2 regions of the Arthrobacter sp. efr-133-R2A-63 genome follow, and region 1 is predicted to be linked to the other one. Evidence: riboswitches for the same ligand, from Rfam matches in the RefSeq annotation. Region 1 holds a riboswitch; the other holds the start of a gene.
The links. Region 1 has a riboswitch for cyclic di-AMP ahead of QRN45_RS18885 (M23 family metallopeptidase). Riboswitches for the same ligand answer to the same signal wherever they lie in the genome.

Region 1 (3,205 bases):
CAGGGCGGTGGTGCCACCGTTCCAGCCGCCGTGGACTGCCATGCCGTTGCCGACGTAAACGGCGATGTGGGCCATGCCCATGCCACCGTTCTGGTAGTAGACGAGGTCACCCGGCTGCGCTTCAGCAGCGCTGACCGTGCGGCCGAGGGAGAGGTAGTCTGCCGGCCAACCGTGGAAGTGGATGCCAACGGCAGCCAAGGAGTTCGAAGCCAGGGCCGTGCAGTCCTGGGCAACGCCAAGCTGTGCGTAAGCTGCGGCAGCAATTGCCGCGCCCTGGCCGCTGGCAACCTTCGTTGCGGGAGAAACAGCAGCAGTCACGGAAAGCGTCGAGACGCCGGTAGCGGCACCCGTTGCAGCCTGCGGAGCAGGAGCAGCTTCCTGGGTAGCGACCGGAGCAGCAACAACCGGAGCAGCCTCGGTGGAAACCGTCGGGCGCTCGTACTTGATGGCGACGGAGGAGTCGGCCGAAATGCTGGCTTGGGCGACGGACTGGACTTCCAGGGCGGAAGTCGAAGTGGACTCGCGGGGGACGTTGGTTTCTGCAGCGTTGGCTGCGATACCGCTAGTAAGCACCAGACCGGAAGCAGCTGCGATAACCGCTGCCTGACGGCCTACGCCACCGGCGTTGCTGCCGACAGTCTTAGCGATAACGGCAAGCGAGTTGGTCTTGGTGACCGCGGCACGGTGGCGCGCGACAGTAGAGCGTGAAGACACGTTAAGAGGCCTCTCCCTATGCCCGCGAGGTAAGCTGTCGGATTCGGATGGGAGTCATCCGGCCACACTTCTCCCTCTCGGAAGTTGTGCGACTTAACCCCAAGGCCATCCGTGAAGATGACCAAAAGTGGGTCCCCCGCCTCTGCCAGACGATGTTTTGCGAACGGAACCTCGAGCAGTGGCAGAGCTAGGCAATCCACTCGAGTGCATCAACTCTCTAAAAGTTGATGCGTCTTAGACGGTACATGAGTTTTGGCTGAATGTCACATTCAGGTCACGGAGCGTGACAAGCATGCGAGAGGCTTCCATCGGATTGGCTACAGCCAGCCCAGGGGGTCGACGACGTCGCCGTTGACCATGACTTCAAAATGGAGGTGGCAGCCGGTGGAGGCGCCGGTAGTGCCGCTCAACGCGATGACGTCGCCGCGGCTGACAGTCTGGCCCACGTGGACGTTGAACGAAGACAAATGGTTGTACGTGGTTTCCAGGCCGTTGCCGTGGTCCACCACAATGCGGTTCCCGCCGCCATACGGATGCCAGCCGGCGAAGGTCACCTTGCCCGCCGCAGCGGCATGGACCTGGGTGCCGCACTGGGCCACGAAGTCCTGGCCCCGGTGGAATTCGCCTAGGCCGCCCGTGATGGGGTTCACGCGGTAACCGAACGGCGAGGCCGTGATCAGGGTATCCAGCGGCGCCCCGAGTGTGCCCTTGGAGGACGACGTCGTGATGGTGCCGACGGACTGCGCGCTCAGGAGCTGTTTGAGCCTGCTGTCCGGATCTGCCGTGGTGGAAACCGCAGCGCGGCTGAAATCGATCGTGGCGCTTGCCGCGGCCGGGATTTCAGGCTGGGTTCCCACTGCCAGGGCCGTCTGGTTCAACTCAGGGGTGGCCGTCATGGCGCCGGCGCCCGGCATGGCGATCGTGAGGATGAGGCCGGTAGCCGCAAGGGCCACGCCGGCCTTCTGCCCCGCTCCGCTCGCTGCGGCGAACTCGGCCATCTGCCGCAAAGGTCCCTTGCGGCGGCGGAGTTCGCGATGGGGATCGCGGGGCCGCTGGTGCTCGACGGCGCTTGCGCTCCGCAGCTCAGCAGCAGGACCGGACGCGCGCCTGCGGCCCCTGGTGTTCTGCGTGGTCAAGGTTTTCCTCTCTGGCAAGCCTGCGAAGTTAGCTGTCGGATTCGGGCCAGAGAGATCGTGGACCCGGTCCGCACGAAGGACGCGAAGCGCAGGGCTACTCCGAGGAGGACCCTGCGCAATGTGTGCTTCTGCTGCGGACTTCACCCCAAGGCCGTCTTTCGACGGCCGATGGTGGTTCCCCCGCTTCTGCCAGTGAATGGACTAATCCACCTGATCCACTGGCAGAACTCGGCTTCGGATCAGGTAACGCTTTGGTATCGGCGCCAGTACCCAACTATAGGGGATTAAGCCCCCGCGGTAATAATTTCGTTATCTTTGCCGCTCGCCTTGCCGGAGAGGCTAGGCGACCGTGACAAACACGTGCGAGGCAACCTCCGGCGGCAGCTCCAGGGCGCCGTCGATATTGGGCACGCGGACTGAGATGTACTCCCCCACCCGTTCCAGGGAAACCCTGGCACCGGGACGGATTCCGCCCTCGTCCAGCTGCACCAGGAGTTCCGGTTCCACCTGGATCGGTTCGGCCAATCGGCTGACGGTGACCCGGTTTTCAGGTGAGTATTCGTTCATCGCGTCAAGGAGGTTGACCACGCCGTCCGTAAACGCGTGGGACGCGGCTCCGCCCAATGCTTCGAGTCCCGGAATGGGGTTGCCGTAGGGCGATTCCGTGGGGTGGTCCAGGAGCTCGTAGAGCCGCCGCTCCACGCGCTCGCTCATGACGTGCTCCCAGCGGCACGCTTCATCGTGGACGTAGGCCCAGTCAAGCCCGATGACATCGGCGAGGAGCCGTTCCGCGAGCCGGTGCTTGCGCATGACTTCCGTGGCGCGTTTCCGGCCCGTTTCGGTCAGCTCAAGGTGCCGGTCGTTGGACACAATCACCAGGCCGTCGCGTTCCATCCGACCGATCGTCTGGGAAACAGTTGGGCCGGAGTGCCGCAAGCGTTCGGCGATGCGTGCGCGAAGAGCCACGATGTTCTCTTCTTCAAGCTCCAAAATGGTCCGAAGATACATCTCAGTGGTATCGATCAGATCCGTCATCCAGCTCAGCTCCTCGAGCGCAGTATCTTGCGTGTTTTCGCCAGCTCCAAGCTTAGCTTATTTGGAATTACTCCGGATAATTACGACGCCGGTCCAGCGCTCTTCCGCCGTCCCATCCGGAGCCGACCAAACAAATGCTTTCCACGTGGCGGACTATGACACCTCCGGTTCTGCCCCCGCCTGCGGCGTCGGGCAGAATTGGGAAGTCGAAGGAGGCAGCTTGCCACCTGCCACGACCCATCTAGGCCGCTACTTCACCATTGGAGCATCCCGTGAGCGACAACAGCATCACTATCCCCGCCGATTTGCTGCCCAAGGAC
Region 2 (3,205 bases), on a different contig from region 1:
CCGTTGTCGCCCAGCGATGCCGGAATACTGTTGGCGCTCCCCTCCGATGGCCGTCCGGTTGATCGCACCCTCTCCAATGGCGGCTACCGGCTGGTAGCCGCCGAAACCCCCTATGGCGATGTGGTCATCACGGGGCTGCCGCTTGCCTCGAAAGAAGACACCGAGGCCTCGCTCGTGTGGACCATGGTGCTGGTGTCCTTGGGCGGGCTGATCCTGATCGGGCTGGCCGGAACCGTCCTGATCCGCCGTACCATGCGTCCCTTGGAGCAACTTTCCGACGTCGCCACGAAGGTATCGAAGCTTCCGCTCGACGCCGGTGAGGTGGCACTCGCGGTGCGCGTTCCGGCGTCGGCGGCCCACCCGGGCACAGAGGTGGGAAGCGTGGGCCATGCATTGAACCTCATGCTGGACAACGTCTCGAGCGCCCTCGAGGCGCGCCAGCAAAGCGAAACGAAAGTGCGCCAGTTCGTGGCCGACGCGTCACACGAACTACGCACTCCGCTGACGGCCATCCGCGGCTACACAGAGCTCTTGCGCATGACCGAGACGTTCACCGAGGACGGCCGCAAATCACTGGGCCGGGTGCAAAGCCAGTCCGAACGCATGACCACCCTCGTGGAGGACCTCCTTCTGCTGGCCCGGCTTGACGAAGGCAAGGCCCCGGAGTTCACCGATGTGGACCTCACGCAGTTGGTGGTCGAAACCGTCAGCGACGAGAAAGTCATGGCCCCCGAACACATCTGGCAGCTCAAGCTCCCGGATGAGCCCATCACGGTCCGCGGCGACACCACTCAGCTCCACCAGGTCTTGGCAAATCTGCTCTCCAACGCCCGCAAGCACACGGAGGCGGGTACCACCGTGGTCACCGGCGTCATGCGTTCCGCCGATGGCAGCGCCGTGGTGACCGTGACGGATAACGGGCCGGGCATCCCGCCGGATTTCCAGGGCAGGATTTTCTCGCGCTTTGCCCGTGCCGACGCCGCCCGCTCCGGTTCCGAGGGCACGTCCGGGCTCGGCTTGTCGATCGTGGAATCCATCGTTCAGGCGCATGGCGGTACTGTCGAAGTGGCATCGCGGCCGGGCCGGACGGAGTTTGCGGTGCGGCTTCCGGCGCTGAGGACCGCCACGGCCTGAAGGCCGTCCACAAAATGACGACGCCGGTGCGCGGCGAGCGCAAGTCGACGCACCGGCGTCGTGATCTCCGTTACCCAAATGTGACTTAAGCCGAATCCTCCTGTACCGTCGAATAGGTGCGCCGGATTATTCCGGCCGCCGCCGGGTAGGCGCCGAGCTCTGCCCCTCCCCGGTGCCAACAGTCCAGGCAGAGACGGGGGACCCAGGTCTCCGGGCAAGCGCTCATGTTGAGCCAGCCCTAGGGGTGAAGCCGCACCGCCACGATTCCCAGTGGCCACGGCCGGATGACCTCATCCGAATCCGACAGCTAACTCCGCAGGCGTCGAGAGGCAATCACCATGTCTGATTCCAGGAATCAGTCGCGCTCTGTTGCGCGCCACCGCGGCGAACCTGCCCGGAGAAACAAGTCACGTTCCACGTTGAGGCGAGTCGCCTCGAACCTCGGCACCGGCCAGCGCATGGCAGTTGTTGCCGGCGTCGTCGCCGTGTTCCTCGGTGCCGGTGCTGCAAGCCAGGCCGCCGGACAAGCCATCAATGCCCAGGACATGAGCCGTTCGTCGGATTCCCGCGCGGCTAGTCACTCAGCCACTCCATTCGCCACCGCCACGCCGTCGGCGAGCGCGAGCGCCAAGCCGAGCGCCACGCCGGTTCCGAGCCGGGCAGCCGCCCCGGCTCCGGCCGCCGTCGCGCCCCAGGCTGCAGCCCCCGCCGCGCCGGCACCCCCGGCCGCACCTGTTGCCCCGGCCGCACCTGTTGCCCTCGACGATCCCGCCGGCGCCCAGGCCTATGCCGCTAGCCTCCTGCCGTCCTACGGTTGGGGTCAGGGCGAGATGTCCGCACTGATCACCTTGTGGAACAAGGAATCGGATTGGCGCACGACTGCCACCAACGCCTCCAGCGGCGCTTACGGAATCGGGCAGTCGCTGCCGGGCGCGAAAATGGCATCCGAGGGCGCCGATTGGCAGACCAACTACCAGACGCAGATCCGCTGGGGCCTGAACTACATCAAGGAACGCTACGGATCGCCGTCCGCGGCGTGGTCCTTCCACCTCGCGAACAACTGGTACTAAGCCAGGAGCTACGCACAAAGAACGCAGAGGTCCGTCCCTTCCGGGGGCGGACCTCTGCGTCTAGTGGCCACACATGCGAGTCGCCATGCCGGTCGGAGATCCACAGCCATATCACAGGTTCCGCCTAAAGCCCTCATAATCGGCAGCCGCACTCTGGATACATGACGCTCATCGAATCCACCTCCGGTACCCTGAAGGACCCCGCGGTGGTGCCGCCGGGCCTTTCCCTCCAGCCCAACGCTCCCCTCCAGCCCAACGCTCCCCTCCAGCGCAGCACGGTGCGACGCGCGCCCGTGGACACCCACACCGCCATCCCCGTGCTCGATGTCACGATCCCGGTCTTCAACGAGGAACGCGACCTTGAGGAGTGCCTGCGCCGGCTTCACGGCCACTTGCGCGAGACGTTCCCGCACGGCTTCCGCATCACCGTGGCGGACAACGCGAGCACGGACGGCACCTTGAAAATCGCTGAACGCGTGGCGAGGGAGCTGCCCGAACTCGCTGTTGTCCATCTTGAGGAGAAGGGACGCGGCAACGCCCTTCGCAAGGTGTGGCTTGCATCGCCGTCCCCGGTTCTCGCTTACATGGACGTGGATCTGTCCACGGACCTCGCCGCTCTGGCGCCCCTTCTGGCACCGCTGATCTCCGGCCACTCGGACCTCGCCATCGGCACGCGCCTGACGCGGAACTCAAGGGTTGTCCGCGGCCCCAAGCGCGAGTTCATTTCGCGCAGCTACAACCTGATGCTGCACTCGTTCATGGGCGCCCGTTTCAGCGATGCGCAGTGCGGCTTCAAGGCGATCCGGGCAGATGTCGCCCAGCAGCTCCTCCCCCACACCATGGACAACTCGTGGTTCTTCGACACTGAACTCCTGGTGGTCGCCGAACGCTGCGGACTCCGCGTGCACGAGGTTCCCGTTGACTGGATCGACGATCCCAATTCCAGCGTCGACGTGGTGCGCACTGCCCTGGCAGACATCCGCGGCATGGTCCGGCTGACC

Region 2: it holds a riboswitch for cyclic di-AMP, as region 1 does, so the genes downstream of both, QRN45_RS11470 (aggregation-promoting factor C-terminal-like domain-containing protein) here and QRN45_RS18885 (M23 family metallopeptidase) in region 1, are expected to answer to the same signal.

What each region holds. Positions count from the first base shown of each region.
Region 1 is NZ_JARVRG010000036.1:55,379-58,583, forward strand. Features, by position in the region: gene QRN45_RS18880 (NlpC/P60 family protein) at 1-714, opposite strand, end outside; cyclic di-AMP (ydaO/yuaA leader) riboswitch at 720-886, opposite strand; gene QRN45_RS18885 (M23 family metallopeptidase) at 1,032-1,850, opposite strand; cyclic di-AMP (ydaO/yuaA leader) riboswitch at 1,853-2,063, opposite strand; gene QRN45_RS18890 (iron-dependent transcriptional repressor DtxR) at 2,190-2,885, opposite strand; gene serC (phosphoserine transaminase) at 3,158-3,205, shown strand, end outside.
Region 2 is NZ_JARVRG010000021.1:143,026-146,230, forward strand. Features, by position in the region: gene QRN45_RS11465 (sensor histidine kinase) at 1-1,134, shown strand, start outside; cyclic di-AMP (ydaO/yuaA leader) riboswitch at 1,298-1,470, shown strand; gene QRN45_RS11470 (aggregation-promoting factor C-terminal-like domain-containing protein) at 1,473-2,204, shown strand; gene QRN45_RS11475 (glycosyltransferase) at 2,366-3,205, shown strand, end outside.